DNA from 4 places in the Streptomyces sp. NPDC007164 genome. Region 1 is predicted to be linked to each of the others. Evidence: riboswitches for the same ligand, from Rfam matches in the RefSeq annotation. Region 1 holds a riboswitch; each other region holds the start of a gene.

Region 1 (5,585 bases):
CTTGCCGTCGTAGATGGAGGGCTGGTTGACGCCGTCGGCCCAGGCGGAGCCGATCTCCTTCTTCAGGTCACCGAGGTCGGCGAGGCCGCCGGTCTTGGCGTACGCCGGGGTCTGGGTGTTGCCGATCTCCAGGACGTCCGGCGGGTTGGACTCGGAGAGGGCGGTGGTGACCTTCTGCTGAATGCCGTTCCAGTCCTGGACCTCGATCTTCAGCTTGGCCTTGGTCTTCTTCTCGAACTCCTCGGTGACCGTCTTGGTCCAACCGTCCGGGTTCGAGCCGGACATCGTCCACACCGTCAGGGTCTGGCCCTTGTACGCGTCCGGACCGGCCTTCTTGCCGCTGTCGCCGCCGTCGTCGGACCCACACGCCGCAAGGCCGATCATCATGCCCGCGACGCCGATCGCCGCGATGAGCTTGCGCTTCACGCCAAACCCTCCTCAGGGATACTGCAACCCCGCCCACCGCGAAGACATTCGACGAGTACTGCTGGGGCTGGACCTGGTCTTTAATGGTTTAGACCAGTACGGGGAGCTTGGCCTAGACCTTTAGGGGTGTCAAGGGTGTATAAGAAGTGCACTCGCGTCCGTTATAGGACCGACACCTAAGGGAGGGCGACCAGCCGTGACCGGACCGTGCCACCATGTGAGCCGCGACAGACGGAGGAGCCGGTGACGGCAGCAACGCAAGCGTCGGGAGGGCGGACCATGGGTGCCGACGGGGGCAGTACGGAGAACGAGACGGGCGCGGCCACGCGGACGGCGCGCGTCCCGAAGTACTACCGGCTGAAGCGACATCTGCTCGACATGACGGACACCATGCCGCCGGGCACTCCGGTGCCGCCGGAGCGGACCCTGGCCGCCGAGTTCGACACCTCGCGCACCACCGTGCGCCAGGCGCTCCAGGAGTTGGTCGTCGAGGGCCGGCTGGAGCGCATCCAGGGCAAGGGCACCTTCGTGGCCAAGCCGAAGGTCTCGCAGGCCCTGCAACTGACCTCGTACACCGAGGACATGCGCGCCCAGGGTCTTGAGCCGACGTCCCAGCTGCTGGACATCGGCTATGTGACGGCCGACGACACCCTCGCGGGGCTGCTCGACATCACCGCGGGCGGCCGGGTGCTGCGGATCGAGCGGCTGCGGCTCGCCAGCGGCGAGCCGATGGCGATCGAGACCACCCACCTTTCGGCCAAACGCTTTCCGGCGCTGCGCCGTTCGCTGGTGAAGTACACCTCCCTCTACACCGCGCTGGCGGAGGTGTACGACGTCCGGCTGGCCGAGGCCGAGGAGACCATCGAGACCTCGCTGGCCACCCCGCGCGAGGCCGGGCTGCTCGGTACGGACGTGGGCCTGCCGATGCTGATGCTCTCCCGGCACTCGATCGACGGACGGGGCGAACCGGTGGAGTGGGTGCGCTCGGTCTACCGCGGCGACCGGTACAAGTTCGTGGCGCGCCTGAAGCGGCCCACGGACTGAGTCCGCACCACCGAAAGGCCCCCGTGGAACGCATCACTCCGCGGGGGCCTTTCGCACGGCCTGGTACGGACCAACCACCGTACATCTGGCCGGATTTCGAGCACGGATACCCGATCGACCGACCGTTGCCGGACCGAAATGCGGGCAGGGGGTGACGGTGACCGGAGCCCTCCCCTAGATTTCCTGCGCATCACAAGGTGATCAGCGAGGGGACGGAGTCGCCGCATGCCAGCAGACACAGAAGGAAAGCCACCGACCGTCACACCGGTGAGAGTGGTCATCGCCCTCTGCCTCGTCGCGCCCTTCGTGGCGATGCTCTGGGTGAGTTCGTACGCGAAGGTGGACCCCACCTTCATCGGCATTCCGTTCTTCTACTGGTACCAGATGCTCTGGGTACTCCTCTCCACCGCGCTCACGATGACCGCGTACAAGCTGTGGCAGCGTGACCAGCGCGCCCGCAAGGGAGGTGCGTCGGCATGAAGGACGGTGTGAACGGCGTCGCGCTCGGCGTCTTCATCTTCTTCTTCGTGGCCGTCACGGTCATGGGCTTCCTGGCCGCGCGCTGGCGCAGGGCCGAGAACGAGGCCAGCCTCGACGAATGGGGCCTGGGCGGACGGTCCTTCGGCACCTGGGTCACCTGGTTCCTGCTGGGCGGCGACCTGTACACCGCGTACACCTTCGTCGCCGTTCCCGCGCTGATCTACACGGCGGGCGCGGCGGGCTTCTTCGCCGTGCCGTACACGATCCTCGTGTACCCGCTGATCTTCACCTTCCTGCCGCGGCTGTGGTCGGTCTCGCACAAGCACGGGTACGTGACCACCTCGGACTTCGTCCGCGGGCGCTTCGGCTCGAAGGGCCTCTCGCTGGCGGTCGCCGTCACCGGCATCCTCGCCACGATGCCGTACATCGCGCTCCAACTGGTCGGCATCCAGGCGGTGCTGGACGTGATGGGCGTCGGCGGCGGCGAGAACACCCACTGGTTCGTCAAGGACCTGCCGCTGCTGATCGCGTTCGCGGTGCTCGCCGCGTACACCTACTCGTCCGGGCTGCGCGCGCCCGCGCTGATCGCGTTCGTCAAGGACGGGCTGATCTACCTGGTCATCGCGGTGGCGATCATCTACATCCCGATCAAGCTCGGCGGCTTCGACGACATCTTCGCCAAGGCGGGCGAGGCGTTCTCGCAGAAGAACGAGGCGGCCGGGAAACCGGTGGCCGGACTCGCGCCCGGTGAGGCGGGCCGGTGGGGTTACGCCACCCTGGCGCTGGGCTCGGCACTGGCGCTGTTCATGTATCCGCACTCGATCACGGCGACGCTCTCCAGTCGCAGCCGCAACGTGATCCGGCGCAACACCACGATCCTGCCGCTGTACTCGCTGATGCTGGGTCTGCTGGCGCTGCTCGGCTTCATGGCCATCGCCGCCGGCATCAAGGTGGACAACGGCCAGCTGGCCATCCCGCAGCTGTTCGAGGACATGTTCCCGGACTGGTTCGCGGGCGTCGCGTTCGCCGCCATCGGCATCGGCGCGCTGGTACCCGCCGCGATCATGTCGATCGCCGCGGCCAACCTGTTCACCCGCAACATCTACAAGGACTTCCTGAAGCCGGACGCGACCCCGGAGCAGGAGACCAAGGTCTCCAAGCTGGTGTCGCTGCTGGTCAAGGTCGGCGCGCTGGCCTTCGTCCTCACCATGGACAAGACGGTCGCGATCAACTTCCAGCTGCTCGGCGGCATCTGGATCCTCCAGACGATGCCGGCCCTGGTCGGCGGCCTGTTCACCCGCTGGTTCCACCGCTGGGCACTGCTCGCGGGCTGGGCGGCCGGCATGGTGTACGGGACGGTGGCCGCGTACGGGGTCGCCAGCCCGACCCAGGCGCACTTCGGCGGCTCGTCCAAGGAGATCCCGGGGATCGGCGAGATCGGCTACATCGGCCTCACCGCGTTCGTGCTGAACGTGGTGGTGACGGTGGTGCTCACCTTCGTCCTGAACGCCCTGAAGGCACCCGCCGGGACCGACGAGACCTCCCCGGCCGACTACACCGCCGACGCGGGCGACCCGGGTGTCGCCACCGAGCTCCCGCCGGCCACCGCGGGGGCTCCGGGCGGCCACTGACGACCGCCGCCCACGGCCTTCCGACGGCCCGTCGAGCCCCCCGCAACGGGGCGCGGCGGGCCGTCGGCGTGATCCGGCCGACCGGCCCGGGAAAGGGCCGCACGGCCCGTTCTGTGGGCCCGACTCGAACGCGCGACACAACATATGGGGGCTGCGTCATCGGGCAGCCCCCACATGTATGCTCGTCCTCGCTGTCGCCGCAGGGGAATCCGGTGCGAATCCGGAACTGTCCCGCAACGGTGTATTCAGTGCGCTTTTGTGCACCCCCGAGTCAGTCCGATGACCTGCCGGCAGCGCATCCGGCTCGACCGAACCGGATGCCCAGACGTCCGGGCCTCGCGGTTGGGCCGGTGGACGCCGTGCGGAGTGCTGCCCTGCCCCGGGTGTGCTTCCGCAGGGCTGCCCCGTTCCCCGCCGGCCCAGAGCCGAGCGAGGGAGAGCACCACGTGACCATCGCGCCAGCCGATCCGGCTTCAGTCGCCGCGTCCGCAGCAGCCGAGTCCGAGGCCGCCGCACAGGACGGACCGGGTACCGCGCTGCTGCGGACCCTGACCGACCTGACCGCCGATCTGCCCGCCACCGACCCCGGCCGGGTCGCCGCCGCCGCGCTGCGTGGCCGCAGCGCCCGCGCCGACGAGGCCGAGCTGCGGTCGCTGGCCACCGAGGCCGCCGCGGGGCTGATCTCCGAGGACCCCGCCTACTCCCGGCTCGCCGCCCGGCTGCTGACCCTCGCCATCGCGGACGAGGCGGCCGGCGAGGGCGCGGTCTCCTTCTCCGCCTCGGTAGCCGTCGGGCACCGCGAGGGCCTGATCGCGGACCGTACCGCCGCGTTCGTCGCCACCCACGCGGCTGCCCTCGACACGCTGGTGGAGCGCTCGCTGGCCGACGGCGCGGACGACCGCTTCGGCTACTTCGGGCTGCGGACCCTGCACAGCCGCTACCTGCTGCGCCACCCGCACACCCGTCAGGTCATCGAGACGCCGCAGCACTTCATGCTGCGGGTCGCGGCCGGGCTGGCCGAGGACGAGTCGCAGCGCGCCGTGGACGAAGTGGCGGCGCTGTACGGGCTGATGAGCCGGCTCGACTATCTGCCCTCCTCCCCCACGCTCTTCAACTCCGGCACCCGGCACCCGCAGATGTCCTCCTGCTACCTGCTGGACTCCCCGCTGGACGAGCTCGACTCGATCTACGACCGCTACCACCAGGTGGCGCGGCTCTCGAAGCACGCGGGCGGCATCGGTCTGTCGTACTCCCGCATCCGCTCCCGCGGTTCGCTGATCCGGGGCACCAACGGGCACTCCAACGGCATCGTGCCGTTCCTCAAGACGCTCGACGCCTCCGTCGCCGCGGTCAACCAGGGGGGCCGCCGCAAGGGCGCCGCCGCCGTCTACCTGGAGACCTGGCACGCGGACATCGAGGAGTTCCTGGAGCTGCGCGACAACACGGGTGAGGACCAGCGGCGTACGCACAACCTCAACCTGGCGCACTGGATCCCGGACGAGTTCATGCGCCGGGTCGACGCGGACGGCGACTGGTCGCTGTTCTCGCCCGCCGACGTGCCCGAGCTGGTCGACCTGTGGGGCGACGAGTTCGACGCCGCGTACCGGGCCGCCGAGGCCAAGGGCCTGGCCCGCAAGTCGATGCCGGCGCGCGAGCTGTACGGCCGGATGATGCGCACCCTCGCGCAGACCGGCCAGGGCTGGATGACGTTCAAGGACGCCTCCAACCGGACCGCGAACCAGACCGCCGAGCCGGGCAGCGTCGTCCACTCGTCGAACCTGTGCACCGAGATCCTGGAAGTCACCGACGACGGCGAGACGGCGGTCTGCAACCTGGGCTCGGTCAACCTCGGCGCGTTCGTCGCCGACGGCGGGATCGACTGGGAGCGGCTGGACGCCACCGTCCGCACCGCCGTGACCTTCCTCGACCGGGTCGTGGACATCAACTTCTACCCGACCGAGCAGGCCGGCCGCTCCAACGCGAAGTGGCGCCCCGTGGGGCTGG
Region 2 (5,585 bases), on a different contig from region 1:
GCCTGGCTGCGCGAACACTTCTTCCGCCAGGGACGGGCGACGGCCGGCCCGGCTCAGCCCTCCGGATAGCGGCGGGGCGTCCAGACGATCTGCTGCCCCGCCCCGCGCTTCACCCAACGGGTCTGCGAGGACCCGACGAGCAGGATCGTACGCATGTCGACCTCGGCGGGATCGAGGTCCGCGAGCCGTACCGTCCGCACGTTCTCGGCGGGCCCGCCGACATCGCGGCCCAGGACCACGGGAGTGTCCGGCGAGCGGTGTTCGAGCAGCAGGTCACGGGCCTTGCCGACCTGCCAGGTCCGGCTGCGCGACCCGGGGTTGTACAGCGCCAGCACCAGATCCGCCGTCGCGGCCGCGCGCAGCCGCTCCGCGATCACCTCCCACGGCTTGAGCCGGTCGGAGAGCGATATCGTCGCGTAGTCGTGGCCCAGCGGCGCACCCGCCCGGGCGGCGGCGGCGTTGGCCGCCGTCACCCCCGGCAGCACCCGCACCGGCACCTGCGCGTACTCGTCCTGCGACGCCACTTCGAGGACGGCCGTCGCCATCGCGAAGACCCCGGGGTCGCCGCCCGACACCACGGCCACCCGCCGTCCGCGCCGGGCCAGATCGAGGGCGAACTCGGCCCGCTCCGACTCGACCTTGTTGTCCGAGCCGTGGCGCACCTGCCCCGGCCGGACCGGCACCCGGTCCAGATACGTGGTGTAGCCGACCAGATCGTCGGCGGCGGCCAGTGCCCCGCGCGTCTCGGGGGTCAGCCACAGCGGCCCGGCCGGACCGGTGCCGACCACGGCCACCTCGCCACCCTCCGGGGCGCCTTCGGGACGCGGCGCCCCGATCCTGCTGGGCAGGACCGCGACCGCGAAGTACGGCACCGAGTCCGGGTCGACCCCGGCCAGGTCGCCCACCCGCTCCCCGGCCATCGTGGCGCGCTCGACGTACCGCGCCTCGGGCAGCCGCCCGGACGCCTCGAAGGCGCCGCGTACGGCCGGGAACGTACGCCCCAGCTTCATCACCACGGCGGCGTCGGTGGCCGCGAGACGGGCGGTCAGCTCCTCCTGGGGCAGCGTGCCGGGCAGGATCGTCAGCACCTCCTCGCCCTCGACGAGCGGGGTGCCCAGGCGTGCGGCGGCCGCACTGACCGAGGTCACGCCCGGGATCACCTCGGTCGGGTACCGGTCGGCGAGCCGCTTGTGCATGTGCATGTACGAGCCGTAGAAGAGCGGGTCGCCCTCGGCCAGCACGGCGACCGTCCGCCCGGCGTCGAGATGCGCCGCCAGACGGGCCGCCGCCTCGGCGTAGAACTCCTCCATCGCCCCCCGGTAACCGCCCGGGTGATCCGTGGTCTCCGTCGTGACGGGGTAGACCAGCGGCTCCTCGACATGGTCGGCACGGATGTGCTTCGCCGCGATGGACCGGGCGATGGACCGCCCGTGCCGGGCGCTGTGATAGGCGATGACATCGGCCTCGGCGATGATCTCCACCGCGCGTACGGTCATCAGAGCCGGATCGCCGGGGCCGAGTCCGACCCCGTACAGCCGGCCCGTCTTCTGCTCGCTCACGTCTACTCTTCCTCGCTGGCGATCGCGTTGAGGGCGGCGGCCGCCATGGCGCTGCCGCCGCGACGGCCCCGGACGATCAGATGCTCCAGGCCGGACGGGTGGGCGGCCAGGGCGTCCTTGGACTCGGCGGCACCGATGAAGCCGACCGGCACACCGATGACGGCGGCGGGGCGGGGCGCGCCCTCCTCGATCATCTCCAGCAGCCGGAACAGGGCGGTCGGCGCATTGCCGACGGCCACCACCGCACCGTCCAGCCGGTCGCGCCACAGCTCCAGGGCGGCGGCGCTGCGCGTGGTGCCCAGCTCCTTCGCCAGGCCGGGCACCGCCGGGTCGGACAGGGTGCACACCACTTCGTTGTCCGCGGGCAGCCGCTTGCGGGTCACACCGCTGGCGACCATCGCCACATCGCACAGGATGGGCGCGCCGCCCCGCAGCGCGGCACGGGCACGGGCGACCGCGTCCGGGGTGAAAGCGAGATCGCGGACGAGGTCGACCATCCCGCAGGCGTGGATCATGCGGACCGCGACCTGGCTCACATCGGCGGGCAGGCCCGCGAGATCGGCCTCCGCGCGGATCGTGGCGAAGGACTGGCGATAGATCGCCGGTCCGTCCTTCTCGTACTGGTGCACAGTGCTTTCGCTTTCTTCCTCGGGCGTGCAACGGTCGGGTACAGCAGGTACTGCGAGTACAGGGGAGCCGCGCGTACGGAATCAGCCGCGCGTGCCGCGGGCCGAAGCCACCGCTTCGGCGAGTCCGCCAGGGCTGTCGGGGGGGCTGGGGACGCTCACCGGTGCGCCCCGCTCCTCGCCCCGAACGACGGAGATCCGGTGTCCGCCGGGGACGGCGACCACATCGACCCACTCGCCGCGGGGATGGCCGCACCGGCGTTCGCACCCGGACCAGTACACCGGCAGCAGGCCCACGGGCCCCACCACGGCCGCCGCCCGGGCCCGCACATCGGCCAGCGATTTCGCGCAGCCGGGCCGGCCGATACAGGCACCCACCCCGGTCCAGGGGGAGTCGGGTCCGACGACGAGGCCGGCGGCCCCCAGTTCGTCCAGCAGCCCCGCAGCCCGCCGCCGCTCCACCCCCGGTACGACGACCCCGCGCCACGGGGTCAGCCGCAATTCACCACGTCCCCGCTGCCGGGCCGTGTCCGTCAGCGACCGCCACTGCGCCGGGGTGATCCGCCCCAGAGGGATGCCGACGGACAACGCCGCCCGGTCGTGCGGGCCGGTCACCATGCCGGGGGCGGGGCCGTCCGAGCCGCGCGGACAGTCACGGACCTCGGTGGCGGCGGTGCCGGGATCCGCCTCCCGCAACCGCCGTACGACCTCGTCGAGAAGGGAGCCGGCGCCACCGGGCAGGTCCGACACCCGCCAGGCACCGGTGCCGGACGCCCGCTCCAGGAAAGTCTCCGCAGCCATGAGGGCGGCCCGCGGCGCCTGCGCACCGGGTATCCGCACCACGGTCCGGGCCGTGCCGATCCGAAGCAGCGCCACTCCGCCGTCCTGCGCCAGCAGCGTCACATCGCCGCCCAGCGCGTCCACATCGCCGCGGCCGTCGTCGAGCACGAACAAGAACCTGCCGGAGAGCCCGGCCGTCCGCTCGCCCGCGCACAGCAGCGCGTCCAGCGCCCGGAGCCACGCTCCGACGTCCGCCGCTCCTTCGCCGTCGAGCCCCGAGAGCGGCGACGCCACGACGTTGCGTATCCGCTCGTGGCGGGCGGAGGGCAGCAGTCCCGCCTCGCCCAGCCGGTCGGCCAGTTCGCCACCGCAGTCGGGGCTCAGCCCGCGCAACTGCACATTGCCTCGCGAAGTGAGATGCAACTCACCATCGCCCAGTCTCTCCGCCACCACACCGAGGGCATCCGCCTGCACCGCGGTCAGCAGACCACCGGGCACCCGGACGCGGGCCAGAGCGCCGTCGTCCGCCCGGTGCAGCCGCAGCGTGCCGGGGCAGGCGTCACCGCGGTCCCGGGCAGACGAGTCTGCGGGCAGCGAAGGCGAAGTGGCAGGTGGGGGCATGGCGGCGAGCATACCGACCATCTGAACAGAACCGTATGTCCTCCATCGGTGACCGGCCCTTACTATGCCTATTGACGGGCCATCCGGCACGTCGTCGCCACAGACGGCGACAGGGGAGGAAGTCCGGTGCGATTCCGGCACGGTCCCGCCACTGTGAACCCGGCCCCGGCCGGGCGAGTCAGGAACTCCCTTCCCCGCCGCTCGACTCCGTCGAGCTGGGGAGACTCCATTCCGACACCGCCCGGGGCGTGGACACCCCGAGGAAGGCCCGACGCCGCATGATCCTGCTCCTGTCGACGTCCGACACCGACCTGCTCAGTGCCCGCGCCTCGGACGGCCCGGTCTCCTACCGCTACGCCAACCCCTCCCGGCTCCCGCTCCAGGACCTCCCGCAGCTCCTCGACGGCGTCGACCTGGTCGTCGTACGTCTCCTCGGTGGCGTACGCGCCTGGCAGGACGGCCTCGACCAAGTCCTCGCCACCGGACGCCCCGTCGTCGTCCTCACCGGCGAACAGGCCCCCGACGCCCAGCTGATGGCCGCCTCCACGGTCCCCATCGGCATCGCCGCCGAGGCCCACGCCTACCTGGCCCACGGCGGCCCCGCCAACCTGGACCAGCTCGCCCGTTTCCTCTCCGACACCGTCCTGCTCACCGGCCACGGATTCGCACCGCCCGCCCCGGCACCCTCCTGGGGCCCGCTGGAGCGCACCGCCCGCCGCACCGACGGCCCGGTCGTCGCCGTGCTCTACTACCGCGCCCATCACATGAGCGGCAACACCGCGTTCGTGGACGCCCTGTGCGGCGCCGTCGAGGACGCCGGTGCCCGCGCGCTGCCGCTGTACGTCGCCTCGCTGCGCACCCCCGAGCCCGAGCTGATCGACGCGCTGCGCGCCGCCGACGCCATCGTCACCACCGTCCTCGCCGCCGGCGGCACCCGGCCGGCCGAGGCGTCGGCGGGCGGCGACGACGAGTCCTGGGACGCGGGCGTCCTCAGCAACCTCGACGTCCCCATCCTCCAGGCGCTCTGCCTCACCGGATCGCGCACCGACTGGGAGGACAATGACGAGGGCGTCTCCCCGCTCGACGCCGCCAGCCAGATCGCGGTCCCCGAGTTCGACGGCCGCCTGATCACCGTGCCGTTCTCCTTCAAGGAGATCGACGAGGACGGCCTGCCCGCGTACGTCGCCGACACCGAGCGCGCCGCCCGCGTCGCCGGGATCGCCGTGCGCCACGCCCGGCTGCGCCACATCCCGGCCGCCGAGAAGCGGATCGCACTGGTGCTGTCCGCCTACCCGACCAAGCACTCCCGCATCGGCAACGCCGTCGGCCTCGACACCCCGGCCAGTGCCGTCGCCCTGCTGCGCCGACTCCGAGACCAGGGATACGACTTCGGTACGGAGGAGGTCCCCGGCCTGGTCTCGGGCGACGGCGACGAGCTGATCCGGGCACTGATCGAGGCCGGCGGCCACGACCAGGAATGGCTCACCGAGGAGCAGTTGGCCCGCAACCCGGTCCGTATCCCCGCCGCCGACTACCGGCGCTGGTACGCGACCCTCCCGGCCGAGCTCCGCGAGGCCGTCGAGCGGCACTGGGGCCCCGCCCCGGGCGAGATGTTCGTGGACCGGTCGAGCAACCCGGACGGCGACATCGTGCTCGCCGCCCTGCGCCGGGGCAATCTGCTCATCCTCATCCAGCCGCCGCGCGGCTTCGGCGAGAACCCGATCGCGATCTACCACGACCCCGATCTGCCGCCCTCGCACCACTACCTGGCCGCCTACCGCTGGATCGCCGCTGCCGCCGACGACAACGGCTTCGGCGCCGACGCGATGATCCACCTCGGCAAGCACGGCAACCTGGAGTGGCTGCCCGGCAAGAACGCCGGCCTCTCCGCCGCCTGCGGCCCCGACGCCGCCCTCGGCGACCTGCCACTGATTTACCCGTTCCTGGTCAACGACCCGGGCGAGGGCACGCAGGCCAAGCGGCGCGTCCACGCCACTCT
Region 3 (5,585 bases), on a different contig from region 1:
CCCGTCGGCTCACTCGCCCGCGGAGTACCCGTCGGCTCACTCGCCCGCGGAGTACCCGCCGGCTCACTCGCCCGCGCAGCATCCGCCGGCTCACTCGCCCGCGGAGCACCCGCCGGCCCACTCACCGGCGCAGCATCTACCGGCTCACTGGCCCGCGGAGTACCCGTCGTCCCACTCACCGGCGCAGTACCCGCCGGCTCACTCGCCCGCGCAGCACCCGTCGTCCCACTCACCGGCCCGCCCACCGGCGGCGGCACCGGCGCCACCACCGCGGGCAGCAGCCCGATCAGCACCGCCGCCGCGGGCCACAGCGGAAGCACCGGCGCGGCCAGCGGCACGACCCCCGGGTGCAGCGCCTCCCCGTAGGCACCGCCCGCCCAGATCATCGCCACCGCCACCACGACCCCCGAACCCGCCACCAGCCAGGCCCGCACACCCCACCGGTCGGGCCGGTAGCGGGTACGGACCGAGCGGGCCCCGCCGAGCCGCAGCCCGGCCAGCGCGGCGACGAGCCCGGCGATCAGCAGCGGAACCCCGTACACCGCGCCCTGCGCGGCCAGCAGCCCGTACGTACCGGCGCACACGCCCAGCAGTCCGCCGAGCGTGAGCACGTTCGTGGTGCGGCGGACGGCGGGCGGGACCTGGGCGGTGCGCCCGTAGCCGCGCGCGTCCATCGACGCGGCCACCGCGACCGAGCGCTCCAACGCGCCCTCCAGGACCGGCAGTCCGATCTGGAGGACCGCCTTGATGCCACCGGTCGGCCGGCCCCGCAGCCGCCGTGCGGTGCGCAGCCGCATCACATCGGCGACCATGTTCGGCGCGAACGTCATCGCGACGACGACCGCGACGCCCGCCTCGTACAGCGCACCGGGCAGCGACTTCAGCAGCCGGGCCGGGTTGGCGAGCGAGTTCGCCGCACCGACGCAGATCAGCAGGGTGGCCAGCTTCGCCCCGTCGTACAGCGCGAAGACCAACTGCTCGGCGGTGACCCGGCCACCGAGCCTGACCCCCTTCGCCCAGTCGGGCAGCGGCACTTCGGGGAGCGTGAACACCGTGTGCGTACCGGGGATCGGCGAACCGAGGAAGACGGAGAAGACCAGCCGCACAGCGACGACGAACAGCCCGATCCGGATGAACGCCCCGTACGAACGGGCCCACGGCGCGTCGGTACGGCGCGCGGCCACGACGTAACCGGCCACCCCCACCAGCAGCCCGAGCAGCAGCGGATTGGTGGTCCGGGACGCGGCGGTTGCCAGGCCGAGCGCCCACAGCCACCAGGCCCCGGCGGGCACGGCGTTGCTCCGGCTCGCCGCGGGCGCGCGCAGCGGACGCCGGCGCGCCAGGGCCGTGCGGCCGGCCGGAGCGCTGGTCGAGGCGGTCATCCGCGGCGGCGGCGGGCCTGCACGACCGCGGCGATGCCGAGGAGGAGCACGGCGCCGACCCCGACGAGCACCCCGGCGGACGGGCCGCCGCCGGAGCCGCCCGAGCCGCTGGAGGCCGCGGACCCGGCCGGTGACGTGGAAACGGAGGCGGAGGCGGCCGAGTCGGGCGTGCCGTTCCCGTTCCCGTTCCCGCTGCCGTCCCCGCTGCCGTTTCCGTCGCCGGAGACCTGTTCGCCGCAGCCCGAGCCCGGGTATCCGGCGATGGCGCAGAGCATCGCGTCGCTGCTGTAGCGCAGCGGCTTCGCCACCGAGGCGAGTGCCTCCGCGGCGCTCGCGTCCGGTCCGACCCGTGCGCACGCGGTGCGCGGCGCGGGCGGTGTCTCACCGGCCGGGGCGTCCGCCGCCGTGCCCGGGTCGATGACGAGTGCGATCCGCTTGGTGCCGTCCTGGGCCGGGGTGTCCGCGCAGATCTTCGTGAAGTCGGCCGCGCGGCGCGGCTTCGCCGAGTCCTGGGAGTCCTCGCTGACCGAGAACCGGAAGCCCTGCACCGCCCCGTCGTCCGGCCGGACCAGCGACGGGCCCTGGGTGGCGTACGTCCAGCCGGATCCGGAACCCTCCCAGAACGACCAGTACCGGTACCCGGCCGCCTGGGCCGGTCCCGCGCCGAGCACGGCCAGGACGGCGCCCAGGACCACCAGCAGCGCGGTGGTCCGTCCCACGCGCCTCACGGCTGCCTGCTCTTCCGGCGACCGCTGGTCAGGAAGAACGCGATGGCCGCGAGGACGAGGCCGATGCCGATGTACCACCACACGCCCCCGATCACGTCGTCGCCGCTGTGGACCTGGTCCTTCTCCGTGGCCTCGTACCCGGTGTCGGCGGACGGGTCGGGCGTCACGACGGCGGCGGGCGCGGGGCCGGCCGCGTTGAGCCGGGCGACGAGGTCGACGCCGCCGAAGTCCCGGGCGTTGTTGCCGGTCGCGTGGGCGGCCAGGATCAGCTGGGCGTAGGCGGCGGGGCCGCTCTGGGCGGCCCAGTCCGCGGAGTTCTTCTTCAGCCAGTCGACGGCTCCGGCCGCCTTGTCCTGGTGGCCGGCCGCGGAGAGCGCGACGACCGCGTCCGCGGTGTTGCCGAAGTCGGGCTGCGGGGTGGTGTCGGTGGCACCGGGCATCGGCGCCAGGTTCAGGTGACCGCTGCCGGCGAGGGCGTCGGTGAGGTAGTGGGCGCCGTTCTGCGCGGCCTGCTCGGGCGTGAGCCCGGAACCGGGCCGGCAGGTGGGTGCCTTGCCCGCGGCGTTGTTCCCGACTGCCAGGGCCTTGCCCATCGTGCCGAGCACGGCGGCCGCGGTGGCGTCCGCGTTCGCGGCGAGCCCGCCCTTCTTGTCGGGCTGGTACGCGAAGGCGCCGCCGTCCTTGCCGCCGCACGGGATGGCGAGGGCGAGCAGCGGGTCGTAGGGGGTCTTGCCACCGGGGGTCGTGATGTCCGTGAGCCGCTGCCCCTGACGGGCGAGGGCGCCGATCACCAGAGAGGTGGAGTTGGCGTCACTGGGCGCACCCGCGGTGTAGCCCCAGCCGCCGTCCTCGTTCTGTACGGACTTCAGCCAGCGCACCGAGTTGTTCACGGTCTCGCGGTGCCCGCCGACCTCGACCAGCGCCTGGGCGGCGGCCGCGGTGGCATTGGTGTCCCGCACCGTCTTGGCGTCGCACGGCTTGGCGGTATCGGGCCGGTACGCGGCGTAGGAGCCGTCGGCGCACTGCTGACCGATCAGCCAGTCCACCGACTTCGCGGCCGGGGTGACCCCTTCGAGCCGCTGCGCGAGGAAGGCCAGCGACTGCCGCCACACACCGTCGTAGGTGGGGTCCTTCGTGCCGTACAGCCCGGACGGCAGCGCGACGGAAGGCGAGGGCGAGGGGGACGGCGCTGCCACCGCGACCGGCGCAGCGGCCGCGCAGAGCACGGCGGCGGTGGCGGCGAGCGTTGCTGCGCTGCGACGTACGGTCATGGCGGGCGGGGCCTCTCCTGCGGGGTGAACCGGGCACAGGCACGCTCAGGCACCAGGCTCCGACCTCGTGTACCTCGACGGTGCCGACCACCGGGGGATCCGGTGGTCCGAGCCGGTCACGACCGCGGACAGGGCATTCCGACTCACCGCCTGCGAAGACGGTTCACGGCTGCGTGGTCAGTGCCGGATTCGCACCGGCTTCCCCCTGAACGGGCATGATGACGACCCGCACACTCTACCGGGCGGCACCGACCGGGCTCCGGGCCGGGAGGAGCGCCCCGGACGTGTCACTACTCACGTACGCGTCACCACACACGTACGCGTCACCACACGCCCCGCGACGTACGTCACGCACCCAGCGACGCGCATCACACCCATCGCTCATCACTCATCGCTCATCACTCATCGCTCATCACTCACACCGCGACATACGTCACCGGCTCGCTCCCCGGCACCGCCTCCGCGCGCCCGAGCTTCACCAGCCGCCGCAGATGCGCCTCCGCCTCCGAGACGGCGATGTTCCGGGAGCCGTGCGGGATCTGCTCCCAGGGCCGGTTCCACTCCATCCGCACGGCCAGCTCCCACGGCGTCAGCGGCTCCGCCAGCAGCCCGAGCAGCCCGGTCAGCCGCTCCTCGTGATGCCCGAGGAGCTCCCGTACGCGTCCCGCCGCATCGGTGAAGGCGTACTGATGGGCGGGCAGCACCTCGGCGGCCCCGAGCCTGCCGATGCGCTCCAGCGAGTCGAGGTAGTCGCCGAGAGGATCGGTGACCGTGGCGTCGTCCGGGTCCTCGTACAGCCCGATGTGCGGACTGATCCCCGGCAGCAGATGGTCTCCCGAGAAGAGCCGCCCCCGCCCCGGCAGATTGCCCGGGTGCTCCTCCTCCAGGTGCAGGCACACATGCCCCGGCGTGTGCCCCGGCGTCCAGATCGCCCGCAGCCTGCGCCCCGCCAGGTCGAGCAGCTCACCGGGCACGATCTCCCGGTCCGGGAGCGCGGCACGCAGCCCCGGCAGCGTCCGCATCCTGCCCCCGTCGGCCGCGGCGGCCCGCAACGGCGCGAGGTGCTCCTCGGGCGCTCCGACCGCGGTGAGCTTGGCCGCGAGATACGTCAGCCACCTGCCGGGTTGGGACTCCCGGGTACGGCGCACGATCGCGGTGTCCGCCGCATGCATGGCGATCCAGGCCCCGGATGCCTCGCGCACCTGCCCGGACAGCCCGTGGTGGTCGGGATGGTGGTGGGTGATGACCACACCGTGGATGTCGGCCATCTCCGTACCGATGGCGGTGAGGCCGGCCCCGAGAGTGTCCCAGGCCTCGGGATCGTCCCACCCGGTGTCGATCAGCACCGGACCCCGATCGGTGTCCAGGACGTGCACGAGGGTGTGGCCGAGCGGATTGTCCGGGATGGGCACCTTGATGCTGTGCACGCCCCCGCCGTGGTCGGTCACCTGCGTCATGAGGTCCCCATCTCTCTGGACGGCGTACGGCTTCGCGGCTCCGGTGCCTCGCCCCACTGTAACGAGAACTTGTTCCAGTAGTAGCCCCGGTCGACCATCTTGTCCGGGGCGCTGTCGCGGCCGTGGACTCCTGGAACTGGAACTGATATCAGTTCTGACACAGAGTCAGATCATGAGTCGGATGTCGAGTCGGACGTCGAGCCGGATGCCGATTCGGGCAACGCGCCGGGCCGCGGGAGGCAGTAGCCATGACCGAGCTTGTCGAACACGGAAAACTGTTCATCGGCGGGGAGTTGGTCGATCCGCTGGGCCGGGAAGTGATCGAGGTCGTCTCGCCCCACACCGAGCAGGTCATCGGCCGGGTGCCGCATGCCTCCCGGGCGGACGTGGACGCGGCCGTCGCCGCCGGGCGGCGGGCGTTCGACGAGGGGCCCTGGCCCCGGATGAGCCTGGACGAGCGGATCGCGGTGGTGACCAGGATCAAAGACGCGTTCGCCGTCCGGTACGAGGAGATCGCCCGGGTCATCAGCTCGGAGAACGGCACCCCGTACACGTCGAGCGTCATGGTGCAGGCGCTCGCCGCGATGATGGTGTGGGACTCGGCGATCACCGTGGCGCGGGGCTTCCCGTACGAGGAGCGGCGGGCCGGGGCGCTCGGGCCGTTGCTGGTGCGGCGGGAGCCGGTCGGAGTGGTCGCGGCCGTGGTGCCGTGGAACGTTCCGCAGTTCACCGCCGCCGCCAAGCTCG
Region 4 (5,585 bases), on a different contig from region 1:
CCCCGGCCCGGGGCACCAGCAACCGGGCCCGGCGCACCCTGACCCCGCCGATCCCGTGCGCGGCGGGGCGCACCAGGACATTGCCGGACCTCATGTCCGGGACCTCGTCGTACAGCGCCCAGTGGAGCACTGCGGCGGCCGTGACCCAGCCCGCGTACACCGCCATCAGGGTCAGCGCGGCCGCATGACCGGTGCGGTGGCCGCTGCCGGTGCGCTCGCGCTCCAGCAGCACGGACAGCTCCGCGCCCGCCGGATCGGCCAGCCGGTCGGCTGCCAGCCACTGCCCCGCCTCGCTCGCCGACGGTTCGCCCACGGTGACCTGCCAGCGTGGCCCGTGCCGCAACGGCGCCCATGCGGGGGAAACGTCGTCGCTCATGACAGCGGGAGGTAGACGACGTTCGGGGAGCCGGTGACCGGGTGGACGCCGATCCGGGACCGTATCCCGTAGACCTCGGCCAGCAGCTCTTCCGTCAGCACCGCGTGCGGGGAGCCGGAGGCCACCAGCCGTCCGGCGCTGAGGACGAACAGCCGGTCGCAGTAGGAAGCGGCCAGGTTGAGGTCGTGCAGCACCAGCAGATTGGTGGTGCCCAGCGTTCTCACCAGGCCGAGGATCTCCAACTGGTAGCGGATGTCCAGATGGTTGGTGGGTTCGTCGAGCGCCAGCAGCCCCGGCTCCTGGACCAGGGCGCGGGCGATCAGGGCCCGTTGCCGCTCCCCGCCGGACAGTTCCTCGAACCGCCGGCCGGCCAGGGGCGCCGCGCCGACGCGCCGGAGCGCCTGGTCGATGCGGCGGGCGTCGTCGGCGTAGTCCTGCTCCCAGAACCGTTTGTGCGGGCTTCGGCCCATCGCCACGATCTGACGTACGGTCAGACCGAAGGTGCCGGGGCTGTCCTGCGGTACGACGGCGACGCGGCGCGCCCGTTCCTTCACCCCGAGGGTCGCGGCGTCCGCCCCGTCCAGCAGAACCCGGCCCGACGCGGGGTGCAGCGCGCCGTACACACAGCGCAGGAAGGTGGTCTTGCCGCTGCCGTTCGGTCCGACCAGCCCCACCGTCTCGCCGGGGGCGGCGTCCAGCGTGACCGCGTCGAGCAGCGTGCGGCCGGCCACCTCGTAGCTGATCCCGTCGGCGGCGAGCGCCGTCGGGGACGGTGCCCGGCTCATCCGGTGATCCCTTCGGTACGGGTGGAGCGGCGCAGCAGCCAGAGGAAGAACGGGCCGCCCACCAGGGCGGTGACCACCCCGGCGGGAATCTCTGCCGGGGCTGCCACGGTCCGCGCCAGCAGATCGGCCAGCAGCAGGAAGACGGCCCCGCCGAGCGCGGTCACCGGCAGCAGTCTGCGGTGGGACGCGCCGACGATCAGCCGGGCGGCGTGCGGAATCATCAGGCCGACGAAGCCGATCGCCCCGCTGTAGGCAACCAGCACGCCGATGATCAGTGACACCAGCACGAAGACCCCGCCCCGGAAACGTCCGGGGTCCAGGCCGAGGCTGCGGGCCCCTTCCTCCCCGGTCAGCAGCAGATCCAGCGGCCGGGCCAGGCTGATCAGGAGGACGGCACCGATGCCCAATACCGCGGCGGGCAGGGCAAGTTGGTCCCACCGGGCACCGCCCAGCCCGCCCAGGGTCCAGAACAGGATCGCCCGCACATGCTCGGCCCGGGAGGACAGCACCAGGATCAGGCTGGTGACCGCGGACAGTACGTACTGGATCGCCACCCCGGCCAGAATCAGCCGGCCCGTTGTCATGGTGCCGCCCCGCCGGGCCATCGCGTAGACGGCGACCAGCGCGGCCATGGACCCGGCGAACGCGGCAACGGGCAGCGCGACGTCGGTGGCCACCCCGGCTCCGACTCCCAGCACGACGACCGCGGCGGCGCCCGCCGACGCCCCGGACGAGGCGCCCAGCAGAAACGGATCGGCCAACGGATTGCGCACCAGCGCCTGGAGCACCGTGCCCGACAGGGCCAGCCCGGCGCCGACGACGGCTCCGAGCAGCACCCTGGGCAGTCGTACCTCCCACACGATCGTCGGGTACGCACCGGTGCGTTCACCGCCCAGGACCGTACTCAGCACCTCGCCCGGCGGAATCCGTACCGGGCCCAGCACCAGACCGGCCACCGCCGCCATGAGCAGCAGCACCGTGAGGACGCCGATCACGACGGGGGTCGAGCGCAGGACGGACTTCGGGCCGGAGCGGGCGGACTCCGCGCTCACGGGGTGCCGGGGTGCAGCTGCCCGGCCAGGTCCTGTACGGCGTCGGCGACCCGGACACCGAGCACGGCCGAGGACAGCGGGAGCACCGCGAACTTCTTGTTCCTGATCGCCGGCACGTCCGCGAGCGCCGGATCGTTCAGCAGCCGCTTCTTCTTGGCCGCCACCGTGGTGCCTCCGTAGTCGTAGATCACGACCACCTCGGGCTTGCGCTTGATGACCTGCTCCCAGGCCACGTCGCCGAAGGTGGCGTCGAGGTCCGTGAAGACGTTCCTGCCCCCGGCGAGCCGGACGATCTCGTTGCCGATGCCTTTGCCGCCCGCGGTGAACGCGGAGCTGTCGCCGGAGTCGTACACGAACACCGAGGGACGTGAGGCGCCCTTGAGCTTCTCCTCGACCGCCGTGATCTTCCGCCGCTCCTCGGCGATCAGCTTCCTGCCGCGCTCCGGCACGCCGAAGGTCCTGGCGACCTGGGTGATCTCGGTGGCGAGCTGATCGATACCGACCTTGCCCCTGGTGCAGTTCTCGATGTTCAGCCGGGTGTTGATGCCGTCCTTCTGGAGCCCTGCCCGGTCCTGGCCCCTGGCCTCGTCGAAGGCGCTGCTGTACCCGCCGTAGACGAAGTCGGGGCCGGCGCCGAGCAGCACCTCCTTGGAGGGGTACTCCTTCGCGAGCACCTTGGTCCCGGCGTACGCGGACCGGTACTCCGGCAGGACGCTGTCGTCCAGGTAGGCGGTACCGGCCAGCCGGTCCTGGAGCCCGAGGGCCAGCATGATCTCGGTGACGTGCTGGTTCATGGTGACGACCCGCTCCGGCGGGGCGTCGAAGGTCGTCCTCGTACCGCAGTTGGTGACCGTGTAGGGAAAACCGTCGGCGGCCGGTGCGGCCATTGCCTTGTTCTCGCCGTCCGTGCCGGAGCCGCAGCCGGTGAGCGGCAGCAGGAGCAGTGGTATGAGCGCGAGCGGTACACGGCGGATTCGGGGCATGGCCGAGCCTTTCCCGGGGATGTCCTCGTCCCCTGGGTAGTACGAGAAGGCGGCGCGGCCAGTATCTGGCTTCCGGGCTGCTGTTCAGCCCGGTCACAGTGGCGGGACCGTACCGGATTCACACCGGTTTCCTGACGCGCGTCGCCTGAGTTTGCGGAGCCCATACTGTCAGACCGCGTATTCCGGCAGGTCCCGGCCCATGCGGCGACGGCCTCGGCCGGCCCCGGACACCGACGTCCACGACGACGACCGGCACTGCGGACGGGTTCCGCCCGGGGTCCGGCAGCGGAAGTCGCAGTGAGCGGGTGGAGGGCCAGGGGGCCTGCCGTGCGCGCCGGTGTCACGTGAAGGTGGTCCGTTGGCTCGGATGCGGCCGGGCGAGGTCAAGCCATTGTGGGCCATTGGCCCAGAGGGGCGGGCTTCATTTGAACCACTAGCCCCCCAGATGCTGAGATGGGGCTGTCAATGGCGCTGCGGGTTCCCCCGGGATCTCTGCGGCGCCTTTCTCGTGTCCGCGCTGGTCCAGGTGTGAAATGCGCTGGTCCATGTGTGAAAGGGGCAGGACAACTTGCTGAAGAGGGCGTTCGTCGCACACGATCCGGGGCGGATGCGGCTGCGGTTCGCGTCCCGGGCCGTGCTCGGCATCGGGCTCGCCGTCGCGTTGTGCGGGGCGTCCGGGCACTCGCTGGTGGCGGCCATCACCGGTGGCCTGGCCGCGCTGCTCGCACTGTTCACGGTGACCGACCCGACGGTGCGTGGGCAGGCGGTCACGACCGCGTTTCTCCCCGTCGTCGGTCTCCCGGTGCTCACGCTCGCCGCCGTGCTGCACGATGTGCCCGTCGCACGCGACCTGGCGTTCCTCGCCGTCGTGGGGGCGGGGGTGTACGCGCGGCGGTGGGGACCTCGCGGGCACTCGCTGGGCGTGTTCGGCTTCATGGCCTATTTCTCCGCCCAGTTCCTGCACACCGTGCCCGGCCAACTGCCCGAGCTGTACGCGGCCGTGCTGCTGTCGCTCGTCGCGTCGTCGGTGGTGCGGTTCGGGGTGTGGTGCTACGAGCGGAGGCTCGCGGTACCCGTGGCAGTCGCCCTGCCCTCGGGGGCGAGCGGGCTCGGCCGGATCACCACACGGCAGGCCGTGCAGGCGGCACTGGGGGCGGGCTTCGCGCTCGCGGTGGGGCAACTGCTCTCCGACCAGCGCTGGTACTGGGCGGTCGGCGCCACCTGGTGGGTGTTCGTGGCCACGACCTCGCGGGGCGAGGCCGTCGTGCGCGGGTTCAGACGCTTCTTGGGAACGGTGCTCGGGATCGGGCTGGGCTTCGCCGTGGCCGTGCCGCTGCACCACGAGCCGGTCGTGGCCGCCGTGGTGGTGGCGATGGGGGTGTTCGGAATCTTCTATACCGCCGCTGTCTCCTATACCTGGATGATGCTGGCCGTGACCGTGATGGCGAGCATGCTGTACGGGCTGCTCGGCGTGCTCGACACGGATCTGCTCGTGCTGCGGGTGACCGAGACGGCGGCCGGGGCGCTCGGTGCCGTACTGGCGGTGCTGTTCGTGCTGCCGGTGACCACACATGCGGTGACCGAGGCGTGGGTGGAGCGGGCGCTGCGGTGCGTACACACCTGCACGGCCGAGGCCGCCGCCCGGCTCGCCGGGAGCGAGGCCGCCGACCCGCCCAGGCACGTCGCCGAACTGGAGGCGATCCTCGGCCGGGTGCGCTTGTCGCTCGCGCCGCTGGTGCATCCGCTCAACCCGATGAAGGCCCGCAAGCGACGGGCGCGGCAGGTGCTCGCACTGCTCGACGACTGCGCACGCGAGGTGCGCGGCCTGGCCTCCGTCGCCGCCGATCCGGAGGCCTCGCACGATGTCCGGCTCGCCGCGGCCTGCTGGCGTGTGGAGGCTGCCGTCGAGGCCCTCACCGACGCGCCGACCGTCGGGCGGGACCTGCGACTCGACCGCGCGACGGCCCCGGAGCCCGCGGGCGCCGAACCGGTGCACGCCCACCTCGCCCACCTCCATGCGCTGGAACGGGCCCTGCTCGAACTTGCCGTTCCCCTCCGGAGGTCCGGCCACCTTCCGGCCGGCACCTGAGCCGTCGCGTCCGCACGGCCCGAAACGGGCGCTCGCCGGCCTCACCGCACAGCCACCCGCGGGCGCCGCTGACCGGTGTGAAACGCCCTCGGACGTGTTCCCCGCGCGGCCCCGGCAGCCGAGGCACTGGTCTGGACCTGATAGCCGACTGCTACCGTCGCCCCGGAAGATCACGACGGCACGGGCCGTCGTGATCGGTCGGCCGAGAGGGGCATTGCGGTGACGGACAGTGCGACGGGCAGCGACGACGGCGCGGTACGGGCATTCATCGGGTCGTTCACCTCGGCGGGCGGACGGGGA

Evidence for each region. A riboswitch is a leader RNA that binds a small molecule or an ion and turns the genes downstream of it on or off. The one in region 1 is predicted to bind cobalamin.
Region 2: linked by a shared signal. The riboswitch ahead of cobN (cobaltochelatase subunit CobN) and the one ahead of ABZ622_RS08930 (ribonucleoside-diphosphate reductase subunit alpha) in region 1 are both predicted to bind cobalamin.
Region 3: linked by a shared signal. The riboswitch ahead of ABZ622_RS32625 (prenyltransferase/squalene oxidase repeat-containing protein) and the one ahead of ABZ622_RS08930 (ribonucleoside-diphosphate reductase subunit alpha) in region 1 are both predicted to bind cobalamin.
Region 4: linked by a shared signal. The riboswitch ahead of ABZ622_RS11230 (ABC transporter substrate-binding protein) and the one ahead of ABZ622_RS08930 (ribonucleoside-diphosphate reductase subunit alpha) in region 1 are both predicted to bind cobalamin.

Annotation. Positions count from the first base shown of each region.
Region 1 covers NZ_JBEYFB010000004.1:49,787-55,371, forward strand. Annotated here, with positions in the region: gene ABZ622_RS08910 (extracellular solute-binding protein) at 1-426, opposite strand, end outside; gene ABZ622_RS08915 (GntR family transcriptional regulator) at 706-1,470, shown strand; gene ABZ622_RS08920 (DUF3311 domain-containing protein) at 1,696-1,950, shown strand; gene mctP (monocarboxylate uptake permease MctP) at 1,947-3,581, shown strand; cobalamin riboswitch at 3,747-3,888, shown strand; gene ABZ622_RS08930 (ribonucleoside-diphosphate reductase subunit alpha) at 4,028-5,585, shown strand, end outside.
Region 2 covers NZ_JBEYFB010000021.1:83,227-88,811, reverse strand. Annotated here, with positions in the region: gene ABZ622_RS24740 (cobalt-precorrin-6A reductase) at 1-69, shown strand, start outside; gene ABZ622_RS24735 (precorrin-2 C(20)-methyltransferase) at 54-1,559, opposite strand; gene ABZ622_RS24730 (precorrin-8X methylmutase) at 1,562-2,188, opposite strand; gene cobG (precorrin-3B synthase) at 2,270-3,598, opposite strand; cobalamin riboswitch at 3,645-3,794, shown strand; gene cobN (cobaltochelatase subunit CobN) at 3,865-5,585, shown strand, end outside.
Region 3 covers NZ_JBEYFB010000039.1:29,665-35,249, reverse strand. Annotated here, with positions in the region: partial or broken gene ABZ622_RS32635 (energy-coupling factor transporter transmembrane component T) at 249-1,382, opposite strand; gene ABZ622_RS32630 (SCO2322 family protein) at 1,379-2,110, opposite strand; gene ABZ622_RS32625 (prenyltransferase/squalene oxidase repeat-containing protein) at 2,107-3,381, opposite strand; cobalamin riboswitch at 3,491-3,626, opposite strand; gene ABZ622_RS32620 (MBL fold metallo-hydrolase) at 3,798-4,838, opposite strand; gene ABZ622_RS32615 (aldehyde dehydrogenase) at 5,087-5,585, shown strand, end outside.
Region 4 covers NZ_JBEYFB010000005.1:230,063-235,647, forward strand. Annotated here, with positions in the region: gene ABZ622_RS11215 ((2Fe-2S)-binding protein) at 1-376, opposite strand, end outside; gene ABZ622_RS11220 (ABC transporter ATP-binding protein) at 373-1,161, opposite strand; gene ABZ622_RS11225 (iron ABC transporter permease) at 1,158-2,126, opposite strand; gene ABZ622_RS11230 (ABC transporter substrate-binding protein) at 2,210-3,196, opposite strand; cobalamin riboswitch at 3,235-3,360, opposite strand; gene ABZ622_RS11235 (FUSC family protein) at 3,765-5,285, shown strand; gene ABZ622_RS11240 (lactonase family protein) at 5,505-5,585, shown strand, end outside.